Regions from separate parts of the Mesorhizobium sp. M8A.F.Ca.ET.165.01.1.1 genome, predicted to be linked through region 1. Evidence: riboswitches for the same ligand, from Rfam matches in the RefSeq annotation. Region 1 holds a riboswitch; the other holds the start of a gene.
The links. A riboswitch is a leader RNA that binds a small molecule or an ion and turns the genes downstream of it on or off. The one in region 1 is predicted to bind S-adenosylmethionine.
Positions count from the first base shown of each region.

Region 2: linked by a shared signal. The riboswitch ahead of EN808_RS22030 (O-succinylhomoserine sulfhydrylase) and the one ahead of EN808_RS00315 (homoserine O-acetyltransferase) in region 1 are both predicted to bind S-adenosylmethionine.

Region 1 is NZ_SRTH01000001.1:58,118-65,243, forward strand. Features, by position in the region: gene EN808_RS00295 (ABC transporter ATP-binding protein/permease) at 1-1,158, shown strand, start outside; gene EN808_RS00300 (DUF1194 domain-containing protein) at 1,258-2,061, shown strand; gene EN808_RS00305 (glycosyltransferase family A protein) at 2,126-3,049, opposite strand; gene metW (methionine biosynthesis protein MetW) at 3,368-3,982, opposite strand; gene EN808_RS00315 (homoserine O-acetyltransferase) at 4,104-5,273, opposite strand; SAM riboswitch at 5,395-5,472, opposite strand; gene hisC (histidinol-phosphate transaminase) at 5,610-6,719, shown strand; gene EN808_RS00325 (prephenate/arogenate dehydrogenase family protein) at 6,742-7,126, shown strand, end outside.
Region 2 is NZ_SRTH01000008.1:215,210-222,335, forward strand. Features, by position in the region: gene argF (ornithine carbamoyltransferase) at 1-599, shown strand, start outside; gene EN808_RS22015 (Hsp33 family molecular chaperone) at 746-1,777, shown strand; gene apaG (Co2+/Mg2+ efflux protein ApaG) at 2,007-2,399, opposite strand; gene EN808_RS22025 (ceramide glucosyltransferase) at 2,620-3,771, shown strand; gene EN808_RS22030 (O-succinylhomoserine sulfhydrylase) at 3,799-4,989, opposite strand; SAM riboswitch at 5,046-5,123, opposite strand; gene EN808_RS22035 (2'-deoxycytidine 5'-triphosphate deaminase) at 5,264-6,358, shown strand; gene araD1 (AraD1 family protein) at 6,410-7,126, opposite strand, start outside.

The sequences.
Region 1 (7,126 bases):
CGGCCGCTCATCCGTCTCAACAGCGACCGCTATACGCGCGAAGCGGAGCTGCGCTCCTCGATGGTGCGCGTCAACGAGAACGTCGATGCCATCGCGCTGTACCGGGGCGAGGATGACGCCAGGCGACGGCTCGAACTCGACCTTGGCACGGTGCTGGGTGCCATGCGGCGCATCTACACCGCCCAGATCAACCTGTCCTGGGTAACCGACACCTATGGCTGGATCACCGTCGTGGCCCCGATCCTGGTTGCCTCGCCGGTCTATTTCTCGGGCGATATCAGCTTTGGCGGGCTGATGATGGCGGTCGGCGCCTTCAACCAGGTGCATTCATCGTTGCGCTGGTTCATCAACAACATCGGCAGCATCGCCGACTGGCGTGCCACGCTGATGCGTGTCGCCGACTTCCGCATCGCGCTCGATGAAACCGATGTGCTGCACGACAAGGAGAAGCGTATCTCCTTCGATGAAAACGCCAATGGCAGCCTGACGTTCGAGAAACTCCAGGTGGCCTCGCCAGAGGGTTGTACGAAGCTCTCCGACCAGCATGTCGAAATCCTTGTCGGCGAGCGCGTGATGATCACCGGCGAGCCCGGCGCCGGCAAGACGCTGTTCTTCCGCGCCATTGCCGGCCTGTGGCCATGGGGAGGCGGAAAGATCGGCATGCCGGCGGGAGAAGCCCCCATCTTCGTGCCCCGTGTCCCTTACTTCCCCGCCGGTACGCTGCGCGAGGTGCTTGACCATCCTTATGGTGTCGCTCCGGCAAGCGATGCCGATATTTCGGCGGTGCTTGCCGAAGTCGGCCTCGAGCGGCTGTCATCCTCGCTCGACCGGTCGGCCCGCTGGGAGCGTGAGTTGGGCGATGACGAACAGCGATCGCTCGCCTTCGCCAGGCTTGCCTTGCGGAAGCCGAAATGGGTGATCATCGATGAAGCGATGGATGCGTTCGACGGCCCGTCGCTGAGGCGGGTGCTGTCGCTCATGGATAAGCATCTGAAAGGTGCCGCGATCATCAATATCGGGCGCGGCCTGCACAACAATCAATTTTTCCCGCGTTCCCTGACGATCGTGAAGGATACCGGCGTGCCCCCGCTAAAACCCGCCCGTGTCAGGGCGGGCGCCATCGAACCGCCGCCAGTCGCCGCTCGGCGCAAGACATAGAACGGCCGGCATTCGGACTGGGCGGCCACGCCTGCCACAAGCTTTATTTCGCCGTGATCGCGAGCGAATGTCGCGATCGAAACATCGCTCGTGCTGGCCATGCTTGAGATAATGAGCCTGCTTGCCTGCCTGGCTTGCGCCGAGGCCGCCCCGGTTCCTTCGGCGCCAAATACGCTGGCTGTCGACGTCGAACTGGTGCTGGCGGTCGATATCTCGCTGTCGATGGACGAGACCGAGTTCGCCCTTCAACGCGCCGGCTATGTCGAGGCGCTGCGGCACGCCGATTTCATCCAGGCGGTCCGTTCCGGCCATACTGGGCGCATTGCGCTCGCCTATTTCGAGTGGGCCGGCACGGTGCGCGATGACGCGGTCATCGGCTGGCAGATCATCGACAGTGCGCAGAGCGCCAACAGCTTTGCCGACAAGCTTGCGGCCCGCCCTTTCCGGAGTTTCCGCGGTACCTCGATTTCGAGCGCGCTTGCTTTCGGCGCCGAGCTTTTCGACGGCACCAATTTCGCGAGCGAACGCAGCGTCATCGACATATCTGGCGACGGCCCCAACAATATCGGGCCGCCGGTCACTGTGACGCGCGATGCGGCCATTGCCAAGGGCATCGTCATCAACGGCCTGCCGATCCTGATCAAGCCATCACCGACCTTCAGCCATCTCGATCAGTATTATGCGCAGTGCGTGACCGGCGGACCTGGTTCCTTCGTGCTGCCGATCCATGCGGCCGCCGAATTCTCAACGGCGATCCGGCGCAAGCTGATTCTCGAAGTCAGCGGCATTCAGGACAAGCCCAAAATCATGCCCGCCGAGATGGACGCGCCGATCGACTGCCTTCTGGGAGAACGGGACAGGCGGTTCCTGTCGGATCCCTATTTCCCGGAACTGGACCGATAGGCCTGGCCGTGAGCCAGGCAGGCCCCTGCAACGCGCCGTACTCGATCGCTGCGCTGCCGCCAGGTCAGGCCGGTGGAATTCCAAACTTCCCGCGAACCTCGTCGTAGAGGCCGCGCCGCCAGCGGCGGCCGTAGAGATAACCGGCGATCAGTTCCGGCAATGAATAACCAAGCGCGTCGGACGAGCGGTTGGCCATGTATCCAGCAAATGCCTGTGGTATCCGCCCCCGGAGAATATCGGCGATGATCTGCCGCGTGATCATAAAGGGTGGGACATGCGGGTAAGAGCGAGCGATGTGCGGGTGCTTACTCATCAGGATCGCATAGGCTTCGACATAGCCGTCCCGGCGGCCCGAAATCGAGTTCTGCGAATTGTGCTTCGTCCAGTCGATATCTTCCGATAATTGCGCGCCGAAGCGCTGTGCGAAGCGCAGCAGAAGCTCCCGGTCCTGCATCCGGGGAATGTCGCTGTCATAGCCGCCGATGGCCAGCAAGGCTTCCCGCCTCGCCGTTATCGCCGACCCGGCGATGAAGGCCGTCTGCGCAACCACCGCCCGCTCCAGCATCGCCGGATTGAGGAAAGCACGGCGGTTGACGCAGGCGGTGCCACGGCCAGCCTTCACCGAGACATATGAGGAGAGCAGGACTTCGAGCGCCGGATTGTCGTCGAACCATGCCAGCGTCCGTTCGAGCCGGTGTGGCAGGAAGAGATCGTCCGAATCAAGAAAAGTCACCACGGGCGCCCTCGCCAGCTCGATGCCGGCATTCCTGGCGGCATTGGCGCCGCGCCATTTCGCGCCGACATAGATCAGCCGAGGGTCGCGAATGCGCGCAAGCGCCGCTTCCGTCCCGTCGGTCGAGCCATCGTCGACGACGATATGCTCAAACCGCGCCATGCTCTGAGAAAGCACGCTTTCCACCGCGCGGAGCACCGTTTGGCGCCGGTTGTGAGTCGGGGTGATGACCGTGATGAGGGGCAAATGCTCCACGTCAGCTGTTTCCAGCGCGAAAATGCACTTTCCGATAGCTCTTCAGGATGGTTGAATGGATCGGACTTCCCCCTGGCTGGCCCTCATCGGGATTAAGTGCGACGCTACAAAAAACAACCTGTTATGTCACCCATTGTGCCGTCGTTCTGACGACAAGGGAATGGTGAATTCCGGCGCCTAGCGCTTCAACCGCAACACTTTTGCCACCGCTGAAATTGGCGGAAGCTCTTCGCGGTTGCGTCCATGTGGTGTTGGCCGACGGCGTGGAACATCCGCACAAGCCCACGGATGTCCTCGCATAGGAGGCCGACGGCAGCCTTATCGCTTCAACAAAAACACCGCCTGCTGGCCAAAGAAATTCCAGAACCACCAGGGCATCGACAGGCCGATCTTCTGGCCGTTGGCGTCGAGCGCGGTCGCCTTTTCCACCGTCGCGCCAAGCTCCTCGCACAGATTGACGAAGTCGCGGATGGTGCAGAAGTGGATGTTGGGCGTGTCGTACCAGGAGTAGGGCAGATCCTTGGTCACCGGCATGCGGCCCTTGACGAACAGCGACAGGCGCACCCGCCAATGGCCGAAATTGGGGAAGGACACGATCGCCCGATTGCCGATCCGGAGCAGTTCGTCGAGCACCAGCTTCGGGTTGCGGGTGGCCTGCAGGGTCTGCGACAGGACGACGAAGTCAAAACCCTTGTCGGGATAGAATTCGAGATCCTTGTCGGCATCGCCCTGGATGACCGAGAGGCCGCGCGCCACGCATTCGTTGACGCCGCGCTGCGAAAGCTCAAGGCCGCGACCGTCGACCTGCTTGGTTTCCTGCAGCAATTCGAGCAGCGAGCCGTCGCCGGAGCCTACGTCAAGCACGCGCGATTGCGGCGGGATGAGGTTGGCGACGACCTCAAGGTCGACACGCTGGCTGCCATTGACGCTCATGGCTTCGCCTCCTGAGTGGCGCATGACGATGGTCCGAAAAGTCCGCAATTTTTCTGGGTCATGGCTTCGCCTTTCCGTCTGACGCATGACCGTGGTCCGAAAAGTCTGCAACGTTTCGGGGTCATGCACCGAGCCCCCTGGCGCGCGCGGCCGAACCGATAAAGCCGTTGATGGCGGCAAACAGTTCCGGTTCGTCGAGCAGGAAGGCGTCGTGGCCGCGGTCGGTCTCGATCTCGACGAAGGAAACCGAGGCACCGGCGGCGTTGAGCGCGTGCACGATCGAGCGGCTCTCTTCGGTCGGGAACAGCCAATCCGACGTGAAGGACACCAGGCAGAAGCGGGTCTTGGTGCCGGCAAAGGCGTCCGCCAGCCGGCCGCCATGGTCGGCGGCAAGGTCGAAATAATCCATCGACCGTGTCATGTAGAGGTAGGAGTTGGCGTCGAAGCGGTCGACGAAGGTCATGCCCTGGTGGCGCAGATAGCTCTCGATCTGGAAATCGGCATCGAAGCCGAAGGTCAGCGCTTCGCGGTCCTGCAGGTTGCGGCCGAATTTGCGGTGCAGGGCGGCTTCCGACAGATAGGTGATGTGGGCGGCCATGCGCGCCACCGCCAGCCCCTTTTCCGGGCGCTTGCCGTGCTCGAAATATTTGCCGCCATGCCAGTCCGGATCGGCCATCACGGCCTGCCGCCCGACCTCGTGGAAGGCGATGTTCTGTGACGAATGGCGCGCGCCGGTGGCGATCGGCAGTGCCGAGAACACCCGCTCGGGATAGCTCGACGCCCATTGCAGCACCTGCATGCCGCCCATCGAGCCGCCCAGCACGCAGAACAGCTTCTCGATGCCGAAATGGTCGACCAGCATCTGCTGCGCACGCACCATGTCGCGGATGGTGATGACAGGAAGGTCGAGCCCATAGGGCTTTCCCGTGGCGGGGTTGGTCGAAGCCGGCCCGGTGGAACCAAGGCAGCCGCCGATGACGTTGGAACAGATGACGAAGAAACGGTTGGTGTCGATGATCTTGCCGGGGCCGATCAGCACTTCCCACCAGCCTGGCTTGCCGGTCACCGGATTGGTGTTGGCGACATGCTGGTCGCCGGTCAGTGCATGGCAGACGAGGATGGCATTGGAACGGGCATCGTTCAGAACGCCATAGGTCTGATAGGCGATCTGGAACGGCGACAGCACCGTGCCGGCATCGAGCTTGAGCGGCTTGTCGGGTCCGAAACGCAACACCAGGCTCGACGGATTGTCGACCTCGTTGTTGGTCCTTGCTGCGCGCAGAGCGGCCATTCCTAATCTCTCTTGCTGCATCGTTTCTTGCGAAAATCTCCGCTGATTTTCGCGGCGCCGATGCGGTCGTCCGGGCCGGTAGCGGACAATAAAAAACCGGCATTGCCTTCGCAAAGCCGGTTACGTCACGCAAACGGCCCTTTAGCGAATTGTTTAACGTGGCTGCAAGCCGACCGGCCAAATCACCACGGAACTGTCACCGCCCTTCTAGAACCCGCCCGCCTCGCCGTCAATGGCGGCGGCTGGCACTAGTGCCGCCTCTCGACATTGCCGGCCATGGCTTGTATTTCCGCAGCGGCTTCCGGATGGAGGCATTTTCGACGGATTTTGCAAGACATGAACCAGACACCGGATCAGGCACGTCCAACCCCCCGCGCGGGCATCATGGACATAGACGCCTATGTGCCCGGCAAGAGCACGGCGCCGGCCGGGGTCGCCAAGGTCTACAAGTTGTCGTCGAACGAGAACCCGCTTGGGCCGTCGCCGAAGGCGATCGAGGCCGCGCGTGAGGTCGCCGGCAAACTCGACATCTATCCCGACGGCACCGCCAGGCGGTTGCGCGAGGCGATCGCCGAGGTGCATGGCCTCAACGCGCAGAACATCATCTGCTCCAACGGTTCCGACGAGATCCTTGGCCTGTTGGCACAGACCTATCTCGCGCCCGGCGACGAGGCCATGTTCACCGAACACGCCTTCATGGTCTACAAGATCTACATCCAGTCGGCCGGCGCCACCCCGGTCGTGGTCAAGGAGACCGACGAGCGCGCCGACATCGATGCGATGCTGGCGGCTGTGACGCCGCGCACGAAAATCGTGTTCCTGGCCAATCCCAACAATCCGACCGGCACCTATGTGCCGTTCCAGGAGGTGCGTCGCCTGCATGCCGGACTGCCGAAAAACGTGCTGCTGGTGCTGGACGCGGCCTATGCCGAATATGTCCGCCGCAACGATTACGAAGCCGGCATCGAGCTGGCCGGCAGCGCCGAGAACGTGGTGATGACCCGCACCTTCTCCAAGATCGGTCTCGGCGGAGCGCGTATCGGCTGGATGTATGGTCCGATGCACATTGTCGATGCGATCAACCGCGTGCGCGGCCCCTTCAACGTCAATGCGACCGCGATCGAGGCCGGCATCGCCGCGATCCGCGACCGCGCCCATGTCGAGCGCAGCGTGGCGCATAACGAGACCTGGCTCGCCTGGCTGAGCGAGGAGATGACTGGACTCGGACTGCGCGTGACGCCCAGCGTCGGCAATTTCCTGCTCATTCATTTTCCCGACGACCAGAGGCATTCGGCGGCTGCGGCGGATGATTATCTGAGCGCGCGCGGCTATATTCTGCGGCGCGTTTCAGGCTACGGCTTTCCCAACGCGCTGCGAATGACCGTCGGTACCGAAGAGGCCAATCGCGGCGTTGTCGCCGCGCTCAAGACATTCCTGAAAAGCTAGAACGCCTGAAAAGTTACACACCATGGCATCACCGATGTTCGAAAAAATCGCGCTGGTCGGCATCGGCCTGATCGGCTCGTCGCTGGCCCGCGTCATTCGCCGCGAAGGCCTGGCTCGCCATGTCGCGATCTCGACGCGCAGTGTGGCAACGCTCAAGCGAGCCGAGGAACTGGGACTAGGCGATTCCTACACCACCGATTCCAGGGAAGCTGTGCGTGATGCCGATCTGGTCATCGTCTCGGTGCCGGTGGGCTCATCCGGTGCGGTGGCGCAGGAGATTGCGCCGGCGCTAAAAAAAGGTGCGATCCTCACCGATGTCGGCTCAACCAAGGCCTCAGTCATCGCGCAGATGCAGCCGCATGTGCCTGAGGGCGTCCATTTCATTCCCGGCCATCCGCTGGCGGGTA
Region 2 (7,126 bases), on a different contig from region 1:
CCACCTCGCACGAGCGGCTGCTGGAGTTGACCGAGAATGCCACCGTTCCGGTGATCAACGGGCTGACCGACGACACCCACCCCTGCCAGCTGATGGCCGACATCATGACTTTCGAGGAGCATCGCGGTCCGGTGGCCGGCAAGACCATTGCCTGGACCGGCGACGGCAACAACGTGCTACACTCGCTGCTCGAGGCCTCGGCACGGTTCCGCTTCAATCTCAACGTCGCCGTACCCGAAGGCAGCGAACCGGCGCAGAAGCATGTCGACTGGTCCAAGGCGCATGGCGGCAAGCTGCATTTCACCCGCTCGCCCGAGGAAGCCGTCGACCAGGCCGACTGCATCGTCACCGACTGCTGGGTGTCGATGGGCCAGGAACACCGTGCCCGCGGCCACAATGTCTTCTCGCCCTATCAGGTCAACGCCGCGCTGATGGCCAAGGCAAAGCCCGACGCCCTGTTCATGCATTGCCTGCCGGCCCATCGCGGTGAGGAGGTGACCGACGAGGTCATCGACGGACCGCATTCGGTGGTCTTCGACGAGGCCGAAAACCGGCTGCACGCCCAGAAGGCCGTGCTTGCCTGGTGTCTCGGTGCTTGATGTGTCTTGTTGCTTGATGTGTCTTGTTGCTTGATATGTCTTGGCGCCTGAAATGCCCAGGCGCTTGATCTGCGGGGGCGCGATGCCTATCTGCGCCGCATCACGCAAATCAAGCGCGTTTGGACGCATGTGCCCACCAGGGCCGCATGGCCGCGCCCTGGAGCTTTGTCATGTTGGAAAGCCATCAAGTGACTGAACATCACCCCAAACTCGGCGAGTTCGGCTACGCCGGCGACGATCACGTCGTTCCCTTCGAAGTCGGTCCGCTCGACGTGCGTGGCCGCACGGTGCAGCTCGGGCCGATGCTCGACGCCATCCTTGGCCGCCACGACTATCCCGAGCCGGTCGCCCGCCTGCTGGCGGAAGCCTGTGTGCTGACGGTGCTGCTCGGCACCTCGCTCAAGTTCGAAGGCAAGTTCATCCTGCAGACCCGTACCGACGGGCCTGTCGACATGCTGGTCGCGGACTTTTCCACGCCCTCGGCGCTGCGCGCCTATGCGCGTTTCGACGCGGATCGGCTCGAAGCGCTGGTCGCGGCCGGCGAGACCTCGCAGCAAACGCTGCTTGGCAGCGGCGTGCTGGCGCTGACCATCGATCAGGGCGCCCATACGCAGCGCTATCAGGGCATCGTCCAGCTCGACGGCGAAACGCTGGAAGACGCGGCGCGTACCTATTTCCGCCAGTCGGAACAGATCCCGACGGATATCAGGCTCTCGGTCGCCAAGCTGCTGACGCCCGGTATCGGCGGTGCGCGCGAGCAGTGGCGCGCCGGCGGCATACTGGCGCAGTTCCTGCCGCAATCGCCCGAGCGCATGCGCGTCCCGGACCTGCCGGGTGGCGATGGCGATCCGCGCGAGGAAGTCCACGATCCGGCCGATAATTCCTGGCAGGAACTCCTCGCCTTGCTGGGCACCATCGAGCCGACCGAGCTGATCGACCCGACCATCGGCGCCGAGCGGCTGCTCTATCGCTTGTTCCACGAGCATGGCGTGCGCGTCTTCGGCGGCGTCCCCGTCACCGACCAGTGCTCGTGCTCCAGGGACAAGATCCGCGATATCCTCGAAGGCTTCTCCGCGCAGGAGATCAAGGACAGCACCGAGGATGGCGGCATCCACGTCGCCTGCGAGTTCTGCTCGACCCAGTACGACTTCGATCCGGCCGAGTTTGCGGCTCAGTAAAGCTAGTCCCTTCTCCCCGTCACTATACGGGGAGAAGGTGCCGGCAGGCGGATGAGGGGCAGCGCCAGCGTTAGTACAGGAGCTCCTTGGCTCTATCTGAAGAAAATTCTCGCAAGCTCGGCGCTGCCCTCATTGTCCTGCCGGACGGTCGTCACTCGAAAAGCCAAGCAATTCGTCCGCTTCGCGGACCATTCCTCAACTCCCCCGTATAGTGACGGGAGAAAAGACGCTAATTCACCGTGCGCCTTGTCCCCGGCAGATCGAGCGAGAAGGCGGGGATGGCGATGTCGAAGGTCTCGCCGCGCTTGTTGCGCATCGTGTAGCGTCCGACCATGATCCCGGACGGTGTCGAGAGCGGGCAGCCGGACGTGTATTGATAGCTGTCGCCGGGATTGAGTTCCGGCTGGTCGCCGACAACGCCCGGCCCGCGCACTTCCTCGACCCGGCCGGCGCCATCGGTGATGTGCCAATAGCGCGACAACAACTGCACGAACTCGTCCGACTGGTTGTCGATCGTTATCTGATAGCCCCAGACATAGCGGTTCTCCGAGGGATCCGAACGGTCCTCGAGATAGAACGGCCTGACCTGCACTTCGATGTTGCGCGTCACGGCGCGGTACATGAGCGGCTCCAAAACAACCCGATGACTTTCAGCGCTCCCGGTGAGCAGGTCAACGTGCGCGTCTTGTCGCGGCTGACCTTGAACCGCAGGTGCCGGCAAAGAATGTCATTTAAGTGACACACGACAATGGTGGTGTGCACGAACCGGGCGACTCGGCGCTCTGTCGAACTGTTGAAAACGGCCACGATGCCGGCCGCCTTTCCGGAGTGACCAGATCTCGATGGAACTCACCTTCATAGCCGCCTCGCTTTCGACCGCACTCATCCTTTCAAACGCCGCCAGCATTTCGCTCGCCGCTTCACAGCTGAAACGGCGCAACACGATCGCCCCGCCAGCCGGCAAGCCGCAACCGGTCTCGATCGTCGTCCCGTCGCGGGGCGTCGAGCCGTTCACGCATGAGACGCTGGAACGCGCCTTCGCCCTCGACTGGCCACGCTACGAACTGATCTTCTGCGTCGCCCATACCGACGATCCGGTGGTCAAACTGATAAACAGGGCGATTGCCCGGTTTCCCAAGGTACCGGCCCGGCTGCTGATCGGTGACGACCGCGTCAGCGCCAATCCAAAGCTCAACAATTGCGTCAAGGGTTGGGAAGCGGCACGCCACAACTGGGTCATCCTTGCCGATTCCAACGTCTTGATGCCGAGGGACTATGTCGAGCACATGATGGCGGCATGGCGGCCCGACACCGGCCTTGTCTGCTCGACGCCGATCGGCTCGCGGCCCGAGGGTTTCTGGGCCGATGTCGAATGCGCCTTCCTCAACACATTGCAGGCCCGCTGGCAGTATGCCGGCGAGGCGCTCGGCCTCGGCTTTGCCCAGGGCAAGAGCATGCTGTGGAACAAGCCGATGCTGGATGCCAATGGCGGCATTCGGGCGCTGGCCGCCGAGATCGCCGAGGACGCTGCCGCCACCAAGCTGGTGAACGGCCTCGGCTTGTGCGTCAATCTCGTTGCCGCGCCCTTCGAGCAGCCGCTCGGCCAGCGCACGCTTGGCGAGATCTGGTCGCGCCAGGCCCGCTGGGCGCGCCTGCGCCGCGTCACCTTCCCGCTGTTCTTCGCGCCCGAAATCCTGACCGGCGCGGCGGTGCCTCTCGCGCTTGCCCTGGTTGCTGCGGCGAGCGCCGGCGTCAGCCTTTGGGCAACCGCGATTGCCGTGTTGGCGGCCTTCTACCTTCCGGAGTGCGCACTGGCCTTGTCCAAGGGCTGGTACCTGTCGCCGCGCATGGTCGCGGCCATGATTGCGCGGGACGTGATGCTCCCAACCCTCTGGGCGCGCGGCTGGCTCGGCGGCGCCGTCGACTGGCGCGGCAACGCAATGACCATCCGCACCAAGGCGGCCGAACTGGAGGAGACGCCGTCGCGCGCCTGATCGCCGCGACCGACGCTCCCAAACAGCCTATTTGGCGGCCTTCAGCGCCTGCGCGATGTCTTCCAGCAGGTCGTCGGCGTCCTCCAGGCCGACCGACAGCCTGAGCGTCCCTGGCCCGATGCCGAGTTCGGCGCGGGCCTCGTCGCTCAGGTTCTTGTGCGTCGTCGTCGCCGGATGGGTGATCAGGCTCTTGGCATCGCCGAGATTGTTCGAGATCAGCACGATGTCGAGGGCGTTCTGCAGCGCGAAGGCCGCCGGCTTGCCGCCCTTGACGTCGAGGCAGATCAGCGTCGAGCCGCCCGACATCTGCTTCTTGACGATGGCGGCCTGCGGATGGTCGGCGCGGCCGGGATAGATGACGCGGGCGATCTGCGGCTGCTCGGCCAGGAAGTCGGCGATCCTGCCGGCGCTTTCCGTCTGCTGGCGCACGCGCAGCGGCAGCGTCTCGAGCCCCTTCAGCAAGGTCCAGGCATTGAACGGCGACAGGCTGGGGCCGGTGTGGCGGAAATAGTCGTGCAGGTTTTCGTCGATCCACTTCTTGTCCGACAGGATGACGCCGCCGAGGCAACGGCCCTGGCCGTCAATATGCTTGGTGGCCGAGTAGACGACGATGTGCGCACCAAGCTGCAACGGCTTCTGCTGCAGCGGCGTGGCGAAGACATTGTCGACGACAAGCCGCGCGCCGATCGAATTGGCAAGCGAGGCGACGGCTGATATGTCGACGACTTCCAGCGTCGGATTGGTCGGGCTTTCCAGGAAGAACAGCTTGGTGTTCGGCCTGACCGCCTTTTCCCAATTGGCGATATCGGTGCCGTCGACCAAGGTCGCCTCGATGCCATAGCGCGGCGCCAGCGTCTCGACCACCCAGCGACAGGAGCCGAACAGCGCGCGCGCCGCAATGATATGATCGCCGGCCTTGACGCTGCACAGAAGGGCCGCGGTCACCGCCGCCATGCCCGACGCCGTGGCGCGCGCGTCCTCGGCGCCTTCGAGAGCGCACATGCGCTTTTCGAACATGTCGACGGTCGGGTTGGCGTAACGCGAATAGATGAAGCCAGGCTCTTCGCCCTTGAAGCGGGCTTCCGCCGCCTGGGCGGTTTTATAGACATAGCCCTGGGTCAGGTACATCGCCTCGGCGGTTTCGCCGAATTGGGAACGCAGGGTGCCGCCATGCACGAGTGCCGTCTGAGGTTTCCAGTTGCGCTTCTTGGTGCTCATCGCTTTGTTCCAGACACAAAAAAACCGGCCGCGAAAGTCGCAACCGGTCCATACGGCCTTGCGGCCCGACGGTCCTTTAGCGACTTGTTTAACGTGGCTGCAAGCCGACCGGCCAAATCACCACGGGATAACGACCCTTTAGACCCGCGCCACGCTTGCGTCAATTGCCGGCTTCATTAAGAGGTTTGTACCAAGGCAGGTTCCGCAAAAGTGCCCAGTGGTTTTGCGGCAAGAACCTGCACCAAAAGAGACCAGTCTTGGGCGGAGCCAGACTTTGCGGCAGACAGGCATTCTTCCTGATCAGGACATTTCGGCGCTGTTCCAGTCCGGGGCGCTGAAGTCGCCGCGCGCGCTCGATGCCGACCAGATCCAGCCGGCGAGCCTTGATCTCAGATTGGGCGAAAGGGCCTGGCGGGTGCGCGCCTCGTTCCTGCCCGGTCCCAATCACAAGGTCTCGGAAAAGCTCGACCGGCTGCAACTCCACGAGATTAATCTGACCGAAGGCGCGGTTCTCGAAACCGGCTGCGTCTATATCGTGCCGCTGCTCGAAAGTCTGGCCCTGCCGGCTGGCATTTCGGCTTCGGCCAATCCGAAGAGCTCGACCGGGCGGCTCGACATCTTCACCCGCGTCATGACCGATCGCGGCCACGAGTTCGACAAGATCGCCGCCGGCTATCACGGCCCGCTCTATCTCGAGGTCAGTCCGCGCACTTTTCCGGTCGTCGTGCGCACCGGTTCGCGCCTGTCGCAGATCCGCTTCCGTACAGGCAACGCACTGCTATCGGAAGCCGAACTGCATGAATTGCACAACGCCGAAATGCTGGTCGCCACCGATCCGCCGAACATTTCCGGCGGCGGCATCGCGCTGTCGATCGATCTCAATGGCGACAAGGATGGGCTGGTCGGCTATCGCGGCAAGCACCACACCGGCCTCGTCGATGTCGACAAGCGTGCCGCACAGGACGTCGTCGATTTCTGGGAGCCGATCCACAAGAGCGGCGCCGGCGAACTGGTGCTCGATCCCGACGAGTTCTACATCCTCGTCAGCCAGGAGGCGGTGCATGTGCCGCCGCTCTACGCCGCCGAGATGACACCCTTCGATCCGCTGGTCGGCGAGTTCCGTGTCCACTATGCCGGCTTTTTCGATCCGGGGTTCGGCCATTCGGCGTCCGGCGGCACCGGCAGCCGGGCGGTGCTCGAAGTGCGCAGCCACGAAGTCCCGTTCATCCTCGACCATGGCCAGATCGTCGGCCGGCTGGTCTACGAGCACATGCTGAAGCGGCCGCGGGCGCTTTACGGCACCGAACTGGGCTCGAACTACCAGGCGCAAGGCCTCAAGCTCTCAAAGCATTTCCGCGCGGTGCGCTAAGGTCGAAGCTGCCGATCTCCCCACGAGAGGGGGATGACGCCCCCGTGGCTTTTACAGCGCCTTCACCGCCACCTTCACCGGCTTTTCGATTTCCAGCGGGTTGCGCAGCGGCAGGCCGAAATCCCCTGCCTCGATCTCGAACACGTCGCCTGCTTCCGTGTTGATGCCGTCGGCGAAGGATAGCGTCGCGGTGCCGAACATATGCACATGCACGTCGCCCGGCTGGCGGAAGGCCGAATATTTGAAGTGGTGGTGTTCGAGATTGGCGATGGTGTGCGACATGTTCGTTTCGCCCGACAGGAACGGCTTCTCCCACAATGTCTTGCCGTCTCGCAGGATGCGCGACGTGCCGCGGATGTCCGAAGGCAGGTCTCCGATCAGGATTTCCGGCCCGAACGAGGCATTGCGCAGCTTGGAGTGGGCGAGGAAGAGATAGTTCACGCGCTCGGTCACATGGTCCGAGAATTCGTTCGACAGCGTGAAGCCGACGCGGAACGGCGCGCCATCGTCGCCGATGACATAGATCCCGGCGACCTCGGGTTCTTCGCCGGCATCCTTGGCAAAGGCCGGCGACATCAGCGCCGCGCCAGGCGCGACCGCCATGGTGCCGTTGCCCTTGTAGAACCATTCCGGCTGTACGCCGACCTGGCCTTTGGCGGGTTTGCCGCCTTCCAGCCCCATGCGGAACATCTTCATCGAATCGGTGAGCTGCTCCTCGCCGTCGGTGCTGAGCTTCTTGTGCATGGAATCGCGCGTCGCGGCCGACCC